DNA from 2 places in the Streptomyces sp. NPDC107454 genome. Region 2 is predicted to be linked to the other one. Evidence: riboswitches for the same ligand, from Rfam matches in the RefSeq annotation. Region 2 holds a riboswitch; the other holds the start of a gene.
The links. Region 2 has a riboswitch for cyclic di-AMP ahead of ACZ69M_RS45345 (transglycosylase family protein). Riboswitches for the same ligand answer to the same signal wherever they lie in the genome.
Positions count from the first base shown of each region.

Region 1: linked by a shared signal. The riboswitch ahead of ACZ69M_RS17410 (C40 family peptidase) and the one ahead of ACZ69M_RS45345 (transglycosylase family protein) in region 2 are both predicted to bind cyclic di-AMP.

Region 1 is NZ_JBVJPA010000006.1:371,870-379,097, forward strand. It holds gene ACZ69M_RS17400 (hypothetical protein) at 365-718, shown strand; gene ACZ69M_RS17405 (tellurite resistance/C4-dicarboxylate transporter family protein) at 784-1,758, opposite strand; gene ACZ69M_RS17410 (C40 family peptidase) at 1,854-3,023, opposite strand; cyclic di-AMP (ydaO/yuaA leader) riboswitch at 3,032-3,203, opposite strand; gene pcrA (DNA helicase PcrA) at 3,531-6,050, shown strand; gene ACZ69M_RS17420 (M23 family metallopeptidase) at 6,119-7,228, opposite strand, start outside.
Region 2 is NZ_JBVJPA010000026.1:28,791-36,018, forward strand. It holds gene ACZ69M_RS45330 (DUF7848 domain-containing protein) at 1-198, shown strand, start outside; gene ACZ69M_RS45335 (cytochrome P450 family protein) at 493-1,782, shown strand; gene ACZ69M_RS45340 (LysM peptidoglycan-binding domain-containing protein) at 1,954-2,961, shown strand; cyclic di-AMP (ydaO/yuaA leader) riboswitch at 3,145-3,308, shown strand; gene ACZ69M_RS45345 (transglycosylase family protein) at 3,313-4,023, shown strand; gene eno (phosphopyruvate hydratase) at 4,375-5,661, shown strand; gene ACZ69M_RS45355 (FtsB family cell division protein) at 5,762-6,238, shown strand; gene ACZ69M_RS45360 (DUF501 domain-containing protein) at 6,284-6,820, shown strand; gene ACZ69M_RS45365 (Ppx/GppA phosphatase family protein) at 7,142-7,228, shown strand, end outside.

The sequences.
Region 1 (7,228 bases), on a different contig from region 2:
GCGCGGTCAGCGGGGGACACGTCCGGCGGCGGCCCACACAGGGGGAGCGGGCCGCCGCCGGACCTTTCTCGGCGGTGGTGTCCGGCTGCCGCCCCTGGCCCGGGCGGCGGTGGGGAGCCGGTCACCTGGTGGAGGACGCTAAACCTGAGAGTGATGCCCTGGTGACGTCATGTACGGAAGTGGCGTCACTGGATCGCGGGGTGACCGTATGTGACCGTGATCCCGGCCCGGCGCAGTCGACTTCACGCGGTGTGATGACCGATGGGGCGGTTCCGGGACAATCGGTGGTTCCCAGGTGGTACGGGTCTACAGGGGGTGGGCCGGTGACAAGAGGGGTCAGGGCCGCAGATTAGGCTCCGGCTCCATGGACGTACTCATCCATCTCTTCGTCGGCCTGCACATCATCGGCATCGCCTCGCTCCTCGGTGGTTTCCTCACCCAGATGAAGGCGATGGGCCAGGGCACCGCCCGGTTCGTCCCCGCCATGCTGCACGGCGCGCTGACCATGCTGGTCACGGGCGTCGCCCTCGTCGGCCTCAACCAGGCCGACGACCACTCGGTCAACACCATCAAGATCGGCGTGAAGCTCGCCCTGCTGATCGTGATCCTCGGACTCGTCTATGTGAAGCGGGACGACGAGAAGGTGGACAAGGGCCTGTTCGGGCTCGTAGGGCTGCTCACGACCGCGAACATCTTCATCGCGGTGCTCTGGACCTGACTGCCCCCCGAAGGCCCCCACGGACGGCTACGGCGCTTCCGGACGGCGTCACAGATGCCGGACCGCTACGGCTCCCGCGGACGCCTGACCGCTACGGCCACCACCGCCAGCCACGCCGCGACCGAGATCCACAGCAGCACCTGCCCGAGCCCCCTGAGCCCGCCGACTCCGATGGCGGCCGCGACCGACAGCGTCGCCACCGCTGTCATCCCCAGCGGGAACACGGTCGCCCAGCGCAGCACGTCGTAGCGCGGTCGGGGCCACAGGGCCTCCGCCACGGCCAGCACGCAGTACCAGCCGAGGACGAGCACGAGCAGCGCCTCGGTCACCCAGCGCAGCACGCCGTTGTCGTCGTCGTTCCACAGGTAGAGGTTCGCCTGGTACGCGAGGATCAGCTTCGACCCCGCCAGCGTCGAGATGGCGAGCGCTCCGCCCGCGACCCACTGGTCCCCGGCGCCCGTGGCGACCTCGCGGTAGTCGAAGTAGAACAGCGCCGCCGCGTAGAGCACGAGCCCCAGCCAGAACAGCACCAGCGCGGTGTGCGCGAGCCAGTCCGTGTGCGTCGCGGGGGCGAGCGTCGCGCCCAGCACCGCGAGCCCCTGCGTGGCCACGCAGCCGAGGAACACCCCTCCGGGCATACGGGGCCGCCATTGCCGTACGACCAGGAGGAGCAGGCCCGGCCAGAGCACCGCCGACAGGGCGAGCAGGGCCTCGGCCGGCACCTCCCACCCCAGCGTGACCAGCCGCGTGCCGAGCACGGTGGTCGCCGCGACCGCGGTGAGCGCGCTCGGTGTACCGGCCTCCGTCAGCCACCGCTCCCGCTCCCGCAGCAGCCGTACGACGAAGGCCGCGGCGAGCCCGAGCCAGCCGACGGCCGCCAGGACCAGCGCGATCCGGGACAGGATCTCGTAGCCGGTCTGCTCCAGCCCGATCGAGATGATGCCGGTGGCCAGGATCGCGGCTCCGGCGCCCGGCGGACTCTGCATCCAACAGGTGCGCAGGCCGGTCCACCGGGTACCGGGCGGGGAGATGGCTGACATGGGCCCGATGCTAAGGACCTTCGAGCGGGTTGGCGGCGGGCCACGCGCGCGTGGAGCTCGATGAGCCCCACGCGCGCGTGCCGGACGCCGAGGCGTTAGGCCGGACGCACCACGCTGTGGATGATCGACTCGCCGCCGTAGAAGATCGACTCCTCGCGGACGTACGCGCCCGGCTTGGGGGCGTGGATCATCATGCCGTTGCCGACGTACAGGCCGACGTGGCTGATGTCGTCGTAGAAGAAGACGAGGTCACCGGGCTTGATGTCGGAGAGCGGGACCGTCGTGCCCACGTTGACCTGGTCCCAGGTGGTACGCGGGAGATCGACGCCGGCGGCCTTCCAGGCGGCCTGCGTGAGGCCGGAGCAGTCGTAGGAGCCGGGCCCGGTCGCGCCCCAGACGTACGGCTTGCCGACCTGGGTGCGGGCGAAGGCGAGGGCCTTGTCGGCCTTGGCGGTGTACGAGGAGTCGGTGGCCGTACTCCCGGTGGTGGCGGTGGTGCCGGTGCTCCCGGACGTCGTCTGCTGCTGGGCGGCCGCCTCCTGGGCCTTCTTCTCCGCCGCGGCCTGCTGCTGCGCCAGTTCCGCCGCCTTGCGGTCGGCCGCTTCCTGCTTCTTCTTCTCGATCGCCGCGAGCCGCGTCTTCTCCTCGGCGGTCAGCTTCGACAGCAGGGAGCGGGCCTCGGCGAGCTTGTGCTGGACGTCGGCCTTGGACGTCCTCAGCGCGCTCTGCGTCGTGGTGAGCGTCTGCAGGCTCTTGGATGCCTCCGCGCGCTTCTTGGTGGTGGCGGCCTGCTCGGTGACGTAGTCGTCGACGGCCACCTTCTGGCGGCTGGTCAGCCGGTCCATCAGCTGGGTCTGGTCGAAGTAGTCCTGCGGATTGTCGGCCAGCAGGAGGGTCGCGGTGTCGGGGGCGGCGGCGCCGGTGCGGTACTGCGCCGCGGCGAACGAACCCAGCTCCTCGCGCGCGGTGTTGAGCTTCTCGGTGCGCTGGGCCACGTCGTCGAGGAGAGAGTCGACGCGCTTGCGCTGCTGGGCGGTCTTCTCCCTGGTCGCGTTGTACTTCTCGGTCGCTGCCTCGGCCTGGTGGTAGAGGTCGTCGACCTTCTTCTCGACCTCTTCGATGCTCGGCTTGGAGTCGGCCGAGGGCGCGGCGTTCGCCGTCTGGGAGAGCAGGGCCACGGAGGTGAGGGCCGCCGTGGCGAGGGCGGGGGTCCGTATACCCGCTATGCGCGTACCGGTAGGACTCCACTTGCGATGCGACGCCAAGAGAGACGACTCCTTCCGTCTTCCGCCTACCGAGTTAGCTGTCGGGTTCGGGCGGGTGCTTCCGGAAGGTTTGCCCTACGGTCCTTGCCCCAGCGGACAATTGGACCGATTCACCCCAAGGTCGGTTGGGTCCCCGGCTCCGGCTGCCTTACGGCGCACCGGACTCGGCGGAGGCCGCACGGCCCGGCGGTGTTCGCCGGTTGGGTCGAGCGGCCTGCCCGGCACGGTAGCCAACTCATAAGTGTTCTGTGAAGTTTGATGTGCGATATGCCCGATACATTTTTGTGACCTTGACCCTGGGAGCCACTGATCGGGACCGACTGTGGCTGACCGTGATGAACCGATCCTGAACGGTGACGGCATCCGCGGCGGAGAGGCCGGCGGAAAGAGTGGCGGAAAGCGATCAGGCGTTGTCACGGAAAGAGATCATGAGCGGTCGCGGAAAAACCGGTCGGGTTTTCAGGGTGGCCGCGGGTTGTCAGTGGGGCCGCCTAGACTCGGAGAGCGATGAGCAGCCTCTTTGATGACAGCTTTCTGGCGGACCTCAAGCCTTCCGGGGCCCACGAGGAAGAGCCCCCGCCGCCGCCCGAGGACGGAGCGCCGGAGCCGCTTCCGGACGACCTGTTCGGCGGCCGCTTCGACGCGCCCGCGAGCCGGGACGCCTACTACCGCGACGGCGCGCACCGCCCCGCCGTGGACCCGGCGGCCCTGCTGGACGGGCTGAACGAGAACCAGCGCGCGGCCGTGGTGCACTCCGGCTCCCCGCTGCTCATCGTGGCCGGCGCGGGCTCCGGCAAGACCCGGGTGCTCACCCACCGCATCGCCCATCTGCTGGGCGAGCGCCATGTCCACCCCGGCCAGATCCTCGCGATCACCTTCACGAACAAGGCCGCGGGCGAGATGAAGGAGCGCGTCGAGCAGCTCGTCGGCCCGCGCGCGAACGCGATGTGGGTGATGACCTTCCACAGCGCGTGTGTGCGGATCCTGCGCCGGGAGAGCAAGAAGCTCGGCTTCACCTCCTCGTTCTCGATCTACGACGCCGCCGACAGCAAGCGGCTGATGGCGCTCGTCTGCCGTGATCTGGATCTCGATCCCAAGCGCTTCCCGCCCAAGTCCTTCAGCGCCAAGATCTCGAATCTGAAGAACGAGCTGATCGACGAGGAGGACTTCGCCGCCCAGGCCGCTGGGGGCACCTCCCAGACGGAGTCTGGGGGAGGCTTCGAGAAGACCCTCGCCCAGGCCTACGCGATGTACCAGTCGCGGCTGCGCGAGGCCAACGCGCTCGACTTCGACGACCTGATCATGACCACGGTCAACCTGCTGCGCGCCTTCCCGGACGTCGCCGAGCACTACCGTCGCCGCTTCCGCCACGTCATGGTCGACGAGTACCAGGACACCAACCACGCGCAGTACGCGCTGGTGCGTGAGCTGGTCGGCACCGGCGCGCAAGACGAGGACACCCCGCACAGCGAGCACGACCTGCTCCCCGCCGAGCTGTGCGTCGTGGGCGACGCCGACCAGTCGATCTACGCCTTCCGCGGCGCGACGATCCGCAACATCCTCCAGTTCGAGGAGGACTACCCGAACGCGACGACGATCCTCCTGGAGCAGAACTACCGCTCCACTCAGACGATCCTCTCCGCCGCCAACGCGGTCATCGAGCGCAACGAGTCCCGCCGTCCCAAGAACCTGTGGACCAACGCGGGCGCGGGCGCGCAGATCACCGGCTATGTCGCGGACACCGAGCACGACGAGGCGCAGTTCGTCGCCGAAGAGATAGACCGTCTCACGGACGCGGGCGAGGCGAAGGCCGGAGACGTCGCCGTCTTCTACCGTACGAACGCCCAGTCCCGTGTCTTCGAAGAGATCTTCATCCGCGTCGGCCTGCCCTACAAGGTCGTGGGCGGCGTCCGCTTCTACGAGCGCAAGGAGGTCCGGGATGTCCTGGCCTACCTGCGTGTACTGGCCAACCCGGAGGACTCGGTCCCCCTGCGCCGCATCCTCAACGTGCCCAAGCGCGGCATCGGCGAGCGCGCCGAGGCGATGATCGACGCGCTCTCGCAGCGCGAGAAGATCAGCTTCCCGCAGGCGTTGAAGCGCGTCGACGAGGCGTACGGGATGGCGGCGCGGTCGACGAACGCCGTGAAGCGGTTCAACACGCTCATGGAGGACCTCCGTACGATCGTCGAGTCCGGTGCGGGCCCGGCCACTGTCCTGGAGGCCATCCTCGAACGCACCGGCTACCTCGCCGAGCTGCAGGCCTCGACCGACCCGCAGGACGAGACCCGGATCGAGAACCTCCAGGAGCTCGCCGCCGTGGCCCTGGAGTTCGAGCAGGAGTCCGGTGCGGGTGAGGGCGAGACGCCCGCCGGGCTCGCCGCCTTCCTGGAGCGGGTGGCCCTGGTCGCCGACTCCGACCAGATCCCCGACGAGGACGAGGACGGCTCCGGCGTCATCACGCTGATGACCCTCCACACCGCCAAGGGCCTGGAGTTCCCGGTCGTCTTCCTCACCGGCATGGAGGACGGCGTCTTCCCGCACATGCGCGCGCTGGGACAGGTCAAGGAGCTGGAGGAGGAGCGGCGCCTCGCGTACGTCGGCATCACGCGCGCGCGGGAGCGGCTGTACCTCACGCGTTCGTCCATGCGCAGTGCCTGGGGCCAGCCCTCGTACAACCCGCCGTCCCGTTTCCTGGAGGAGATTCCGGAGACGCACCTGGAGTGGAAGCGCACCGGCGCGACCGCTCCCATGCCCTCGGGGCCCGTCTCCGGTGTGGCCGCCTCGCTGTCGTCCTCGCGTTCGCGGTCCGCGGCGTCCGGTGCCTCCGGCTTCGCGACGCGCCGCGGGGTCCCCGAGAAGCCGGTGGTCTCACTCGCGGTGGGCGACCGGGTCACCCACGACCAGTTCGGCCTGGGCACCGTGGTCGGCGTGAAGGGGACGGGTGCGAACGCGGAGGCGACGATCGACTTCGGCGATGTGAAGCCGAAGCGGTTGCTGCTGCGGTACGCGCCGGTGGAGAAGCTGTAGTTCTACGGGGGGCAGCTTGGCACCTGGCGACGGCGTTCGGTCACGTCGCCGGGTGAGGGACCGATGGATTACGTCGGGTCCAGGCCGTGGCTGCGCAGCCACGGCAGCGGGTCGATCGCCGAGCCGCCCGCGGGGCGGACCTCGAAGTGCAGGTGCGGACCGGTCGAGTTGCCGGAGTTCCCGGAGAAGGCGATCTGGTCTCCGGCCTTCACGACCGTCCCCGACGGCACCTTGTAGCTGGAGAGGTGGCAGTACCAGGTCTCCGTGCCGTCCATCGCGGTGACGATCGCCATGTTCCCGTACGCGCTGTTCCACTGCGTCCGTACGGTGCCGTCGGTCGCGGCCATCACCGGCGTGCCATACGACACCGGGAAGTCGATGCCCGTGTGCACGGACATCCAGTTGATGCCGGCCTGGCCGAAGTAGGCGCTGAGGCCCTTCTGCGTGACCGGGAGCACGAATTTCGGCCGCAGCCGCTCCTTGCGAGCCGCCTCCGCCGCCGCCTTCTGCTTCTCGGCGGCCTGCTGAGCCTTGAGGTCGATACGTTCCTGCGTCCGGCTGGCCCGGTCGGCGAAGTCGTCCGCGCCCGCGGAGAGGCTCTGGAGCTGGGTGTCCAGTTTGTTGTTGGCGGCCGACGGCTTCACCGCGGTCCCGTCGGACGCGCTGAGGGTCGTGTTGTCCTTGCTGTCGCTGCCGCCGATGGTGCCCACGGAGGCGGCGGCGATCCCCGCGACCCCCATGACACAGGCCGAGGGCACCGCGACGGTCAACAAGGCGGAACGCTTCGCCGGGCTGCGCCGCCGGGAACGGGACGCGGACCGGTTCGCGGCACGCGGGGCCGGAGTGACCTCTTCCATGTCCTCCAGCAGCGGCGCGTCCTGCGCGTCACCGGCGTCCTCGAACTCGTCCTCCGCGGCGCCGGATTCCTCGTACGACACCTGCTCGAAGGTCGCGGTCGCCTGCTGGTCGAAGGGCCGCTCGTCCACGTCGGACTCGGACACCGGCTGATGCTCGTAGGCCTCGGCGGCGAGCTGCTGCTCGTACGACTCGGCCTGTTGGTGCTGCTCGTACCCGTCGTACGGGTCGTGTTCGCCCGCGGTGTTCCACTGCGTGGCGTCGTACGCGCCCGTCTCCTGGGTGTGCGCGGTCCACTGCTGGGTCTGGCCGGTCTGTTCGGC
Region 2 (7,228 bases):
GACCCGGAATGGCTGGCGCGGTTCGGGTTCGCGCCGACGATGGGCAACGTCACGGTGACGTGCGGGGAGCCGCATCACATGTGCGCTCCGGGGGACGTCGTGCATCACGCGACGGTCGTCGACGAGGAGAGCGACTCGTCCGCAAGTTACTACTGGGGCCCCGGGTACCGTCCACCGGGCCTCGTCTCGTCCCCCTGAGCCCGCCCGTCGGCTGCCTGTGCAGTCGGCGTGCGGTGGGCGCGGCGGGGGTTGGGTGCCGGGTGAGGCTGGCAGCCGCCCGACCCCCGCTAGCGTCCGAACCTCGTCCCCGGTGTGCTCATCACAGACGGCCGCGGACGAGCCGGCACGGTGGGTTCCGCACCTTCCCGGTCGTGCCGGAGCTGGGATCCCGCTCGTCTCTTGCCGTGAGAGGCGAGCGGGATTTCTTCGTGCCTTGGATCAGACGCTCCTCTATATAGAGGAGCCGCTCCGCCTACTGCATAGGGTCGGGGCATGCGCCATGACGAGCCCCGTGTACCCGAACTCTTCTCATGGGAGTTCGGGTCCAACCCGTACCCCACCTACGCACAGATGCGGGATTCGGAACCTGTGCGGTGGACGAGGCTCCCCAGTGGTGTGGACGCGTGGCTTGTGACGCGCCACGACCTTGCACGGCAAGCGTTGGCAGACAGCCGGCTGTCTAAGAACCCGGACCATCACATGACATGCAAGTCAGGAGAACTTGCGCACGCGAAAGGGAAGACGGGTATTCCGGGGGAGCGCAAGGCCGAGTTGATGACGCATCTGCTCAACATCGACCCGCCGGACCACACCCGGCTGCGGCGGCTGGTCTCGAAGGCGTTCACGCCGCGACGCGTGGCCGAGTTCGCGCCACGCGTGCAGGAGCTCACCGATCAGCTGATCGACCAGTTCGCGGCGAAGGGTTCCGCCGATCTGATCCACGAGTTCGCGTTCCCGCTTCCCATTTACGCCATTTGCGATCTGCTGGGCGTGCCCCGCGAGGACCAGGACGACTTCCGGGACTGGGCGGGGATGATGATCCGGCACGGCGGCGGACCGCGGGGCGGGGTCGCGCGGTCGGTCAAGAAGATGCGTGGGTATCTGCTCGAACTCATTCACAAGAAGCGGGAAGGCCTTCCCGACACGCCCGCGCCCGGTGAGGACCTCATCTCCGGTCTCATCCGCGCGTCCGACCACGGCGAGCACCTCACGGAGAACGAGGCCGCCGCCATGGCCTTCATTCTGCTCTTCGCCGGCTTCGAGACGACCGTCAATCTCATCGGCAACGGCACGTACGCCCTCCTCACCCACCCCGAGCAGCGCGCGCGCCTCCAGAAGTCCCTCGCCGCCCGCGAACGCGAACTCCTGGAGACCGGCGTCGAGGAACTCCTCCGTTACGACGGGCCCGTGGAACTGGCCACGTGGCGGTTCGCCACCGAGGCCGTGTGCATCGGCGGGCAGGGCATCGCGCCCGGCGACCCCGTCCTCGTGGTCCTCGCGGCTGCGGACCGTGACCCCGCGCGGTTCGAACAGCCGGACACCCTCGACCTCTCCCGCCGTGACAACCAACACCTCGGCTACGGCCACGGCATCCACTACTGCCTCGGCGCCCCGCTCGCCCGACTGGAGGGCCAGACCGCGCTCGCCACCCTCCTCACCCGTCTCCCCGACCTTCAACTCGCGGGAGATTCGGCCGATTTGCGCTGGCGTGGCGGGCTCATTATGCGTGGATTGCGCACGCTTCCAGTGGAGTTCACGCCTCCGGTACCGGTCGCGCGATAGCGGGCGACCATACACCCACGGACGCTCAAACCTGACGCGCACTCAACTCTGTGATCTTCACGTGATCTACGCTGCATCGACTTGTGACAAGTGTTCGGGTGCGGATACGTTCACTCGTCAACGCGACTCACACGTCGCGTAGTCACCTGCTGTCACGTGAAAGGCTTCCGCATGCTCTCCGGGAACGGCCGCCATCGTCGCCCCCGTCAGGCCCCGGCCCTCATCGTCGCGGCAGGAGTGACCGGATCCGCCATCGCGATCCCGTTGCTCGGTGCCACCAGCGCGAGCGCGGCCGACGGCACCACGTGGGACCGGGTCGCCGAGTGCGAGAGCGCCGGCCAGTGGAGTGCCGACAGCGGCAACGGGTATTACGGCGGGCTCCAGATCAGCCAGGCGGACTGGGAGAAGTACGGCGGCCTCGCCTACGCGTCGAGCGCCGACGAGGCCAGCCGCTCGCAGCAGATAGCCATCGCCGAGAAGCTCCTCGACCACCAGGGCCTCACCGCCTGGCCGACCTGTGGACCGCTCTCCGGGCTGAGCAAGAACTCGGGCAACATCCTGGTCGACACGGGCGTGGCGAACGACTCGTCCAGTACATCGGATTCATCCGGTTCCTCCGGTTCATCCAGTTCGTCCAAAACTTCGAACCCGTCGGCCTCTTCCGGCTCGAAGTCCGATTCGTCTTCGTCCGGCTCGTCTTCATCCGGTTCGTCCTCGAAGGCGACCGGGAAGGCGGCCGAGAACACGACGAAGGCCGACACCAGCGGCGACGCCCAGGGGTCGGACGGCTCCGACACGGATGCGTCGAAGAGTGACAACTCGGGCAACTCCGGCCAGGGTGGCGACTCTTCCGGCACGTCCGAGAACGCGACGACCGGTGCGGGGCGCCACCGCGGCGGCACCGCGGACGAGAACACCACCGACAGCGCCGTGGACGGCCGTAGCGACGACTCCTCCGGGCGGCATGCCTCGCGCGGCGCCGGCGCCTCCCGTGATGTCGTCGACGGCTCCTACGTCGTGCGCGCCGGAGACAATCTCTGGACCATCGCGGACGCCCTTGACCTCGAAGGCGGATGGGCCGAGCTGTACGACGCGAACAAGAAGACGGTCGGCGTCGACCCGAACCTCATCCTCCCCGGTCAGAGCCTTGCAGTTGGTGCCGAATCGGGCGAAAAGTAGGGGCAGTTCACGTCATGGTTCGCTGTGTAATGTCCGGTTTGGCGTGAGTGAGAGATGGATCTCAAAGGCCCTGATCGTCTTTGGAATTCAGCCGATCGACTGCTTACGGTCATGACCGCTCGCCACAGCGGGCCCCGACGGTCGTCAACGCCGAATCCTGCCAACGGCCGTACGGGAACAGTCGACGCGTCAGCGCCGTAGGCAGGAGCGGGGGACCCAAGGTACGCGCCGCGCCCGGTAGTTGACCGGGAGCGGCTTGGGGTGAAGCCGAGCGCTCAGAGCGCACGGCCGGGCACTCACCCGCCCGAACCCGACAGCTCACCTCGCAGGCGTCGGTGAGGGGATCTCTCCATGCTGTTTTCCAGCAAGGGCAAGCACCGCCGTCCGTCCAAGGCCACTCGTGTCGCCACGCTCGCCGGTGTCACCGGTGTCGCCATCGCCGCTCCGCTGATGGCGGCCGGCAACGCCTCCGCCGCCACCGCCTCCCAGTGGGACGCCGTCGCCCAGTGCGAGTCCGGCGGGAACTGGTCCATCAACACCGGCAACGGCTACTACGGCGGTCTGCAGTTCTCGTCTTCCACCTGGGCCGCGTACGGCGGCACCGCGTACGCCGCGACCGCCAACCAGGCGTCCAAGTCGCAGCAGATCACCGTCGGCGAGAAGGTCCTCGCCGCGCAGGGCAAGGGCGCCTGGCCGACGTGTGGCACGGGCCTGTCGAGCGCCGCGTACACCGGCGGTGCGAGCACCCCGTCGACCTCGTCTTCCTCGAACAGCTCCTCGTCGAACAGCTCGCCGAGCGCCGGCACCACCACCCGCTCGACGGACACCGCGGCCTCCCGTTCGGCGTCCCGCCCGGCCGCCCAGAAGACCGTCTCCACCCCGACCGGCAAGAAGGTCAAGAAGGGTGACGGCGAGTACAAGGTCGTCAAGGGTGACAGCCTCAGCTCGATCGCCGAGAAGAAGAAGGTCAAGGGCGGCTGGCAGCAGCTGTTCAAGCTGAACAAGGACATCGTCGCCGACGCCGACTTCATCTACCCGGGTCAGCAGCTGCACCTCAGCTGATGATCGGTAGCCTCACCCCAGCTGAATGACAGGTCCCACATAAAAGGGGTCTCCACACTGGAGACCCCGGTGAGGGTCGCCCCCGTCCCCACGGGCTCCCCGCTCCGGTGCGTGTTCCCCCGTACGCACCGGAGCGGGGTTTTTCGTCTCCGGCATTTCGTCTCCGGCATTTCGTGCGGAGCGTTTCGCACCCAGATTTCCGTACCCGTTTTTGTTCCGTTCTGGAACAATGTGTACGTTCAGTTCTGCCCAAGGGGTGGGCGACCGGCTGGCCGATCCCCCCGGGGCGGTTAGGCTCATGTCGCGAAGCCATCACAGGCTCCGCGTACCCGCGTCACATCCCAGAAGGAGATGCTCGTGCCGTCCATCGACGTCGTCGTAGCCCGGGAAATCCTGGACTCCCGAGGCAACCCCACGGTCGAGGTCGAGGTCGGCCTCGACGACGGCAGCACGGGTCGTGCCGCCGTTCCGTCCGGCGCGTCCACCGGCGCCTTCGAGGCCATCGAGCTGCGTGACGGTGACCCCAACCGTTACGGCGGCAAGGGTGTCGAGAAGGCCGTCCTCGCCGTCATCGAGCAGATCGGACCGGAGCTCGTCGGTTACGACGCCACCGAGCAGCGCCTGATCGACCAGGCGATGTTCGACCTGGACGCCACCGACAACAAGGGCTCGCTCGGCGCCAACGCCATCCTCGGCGTCTCGCTCGCCGTCGCGCACGCCGCCTCCGAGGCGTCCGACCTCCCCCTCTTCCGCTACCTGGGCGGCCCGAACGCGCACCTGCTGCCCGTTCCGATGATGAACATCCTGAACGGCGGCTCGCACGCCGACTCCAACGTGGACATCCAGGAGTTCATGATCGCCCCGATCGGCGCGGAGTCCTTCTCCGAGGCCCTGCGCTGGGGCGCCGAGGTCTACCACACCCTCAAGAAGGTGCTGAAGACCAAGGGCCTGTCCACCGGCCTGGGCGACGAGGGCGGCTTCGCCCCGAACCTGGAGTCGAACCGCGCCGCGCTCGACCTCATCCTCGAGGCCATCAAGCAGGCCGGATACATCCCCGGTGAGCAGATCGCGCTCGCGCTCGACGTCGCCGCGTCCGAGTTCTACAAGGACGGCAAGTACGAGTTCGAGGGCAAGTCCCGCTCGGCCGCCGAGATGACCGAGTACTACGAGGAGCTCGTCTCCGCGTACCCGCTGGTCTCCATCGAGGACCCGCTGTACGAGGACGACTGGGCCGGCTGGAACGTCATCACCGAGAAGCTGGGCGACAAGGTCCAGATCGTCGGCGACGACCTCTTCGTCACCAACCCGGAGCGCCTGGCCCGCGGCATCGAGGAGGGCTCCGCGAACGCCCTGCTCGTCAAGGTCAACCAGATCGGCTCGCTGACCGAGACCCTGGACGCCGTCGAGATGGCCCAGCGCAACGGCTTCAAGTGCATGATGTCCCACCGCTCCGGTGAGACCGAGGACGTCACCATCGCCGACCTCGCCGTCGCGGTGAACTGCGGCCAGATCAAGACCGGCGCCCCGGCCCGCTCGGACCGCGTCGCCAAGTACAACCAGCTGCTGCGCATCGAGGAGATCCTCGACGACGCGGCGGTGTACGCGGGCCGCAGCGCCTTCCCGCGCTTCAAGGGCTGACACCCGCGGAGGGTCAAGCCTTAGCCAGTCGTACGTACGTCCCCGTACCCGGTCCCGTACCGTGTCCGGGGACGTACGCGCGTGTGACGGGAGGCGGGACATGGCCGTGAAGGACCGGGACCGGTTCTCCACCGCGACCAGGCTGAAGCTGCTCGGCGAGCAGACGGCGGCCCGGGTCTACCGCTCGCAGACCAAGCGCCAGGCCCGCCGCTCACGCCTGACCGGCCGCGCCGCGCTGCTGGCTCTCGTACTCTGTTCTCTGATCGTGGCCCTCGCGTACCCGATAAGGCAGTACGTGTCCCAGCGCTCCGAGATCGCCGATCTGGAGCGACAGCAGGAGCGGGCCCGTGCCCGGGTCGAACAGCTGCGTGACCTCAAGGCGCGCTGGCAGGACGACGCGTACGCGAAGCAGCAGATCCGGGAACGGCTGCACTATGTGATGCCGGGCGAGACCGGATACGTCGTGATCGACCCGGACGCGGCGAAGCAGTCGCGTACGGATCTGGGGGCGGCAGCCCGCCCCTGGTACGCCAACGTCTGGGACGGCGTCGACAAGTCGGACCACTCCGACCGGTGACCTGACGACCGGTGAATCGAAGAAGAAAGAGACTTGAGCACAGGCATGGAAACGCCCCCGCCGCCCACCCCGCGCACCGAGCCGACCGACGCGGACGTCGAGGCCTTCAAACAGCAGCTCGGCCGGCCGCCGCGCGGGCTGCGGGCGATCGCGCACCGCTGTCCCTGCGGTCAGCCGGACGTGGTGGAGACGGCGCCCCGGCTGCCGGACGGTACGCCGTTCCCGACGACGTACTACCTCACGTGCCCGCGCGCGGCCTCCGCGATCGGCACGCTGGAGGCGGACGGCGTCATGAAGGAGATGACGGACCGGCTGGCGACGGATCCCGAGCTGGCCGCCGCGTACCGGGCCGCGCACGAGGACTACATCGCGCGGCGCGACGCCATCGAGGTACTGGCGGGCTTTCCTAGCGCCGGTGGGATGCCGGACCGGGTGAAGTGTCTGCATGTGCTGGTGGCGCACTCGCTGGCCGCGGGGCCCGGGGTGAATCCGCTGGGCGACGAGGCGATCGCGATGCTGCCGGAGTGGTGGCGCAAGGGTCCGTGCGTGGTGGCGGCGGAGCCGCCGTCCGAGGGGGAGTGAGCGGGCTGCGCGGCGTCCTCCCGGTGCGTGGTCTGTCTGCGGGTGGGTGGGGGCTGGTCGCGCAGTTCCCCGCGCCCCCCGGGGCGGGGCTTCGCCCCGATGTCCCGTGCGCCCGGAGTGCTTTGTCCGCGGGTGGGTGGGGGCTGGGCGCGCAGTTCCCCGCGCCCCCGGGGCGGGGCTTCGCCCCGATGTCCCGTGCGCCCGGAGTGCTTTGTCCGCGGGCCGGTGGGGGTTGAGCGCGCGGTTCCCCGCGCCCCCGGTACTCCGTGCGCCTCGGTCGTACGTCGTCGAAACGAATTCACGAGCAGGAGACAACAACCGATGACCAGGGTCGCCGCCATCGACTGCGGTACGAATTCGATCCGGCTCCTCGTCGCCGACGCGAACCCGGTGACGGGAGAACTCGTC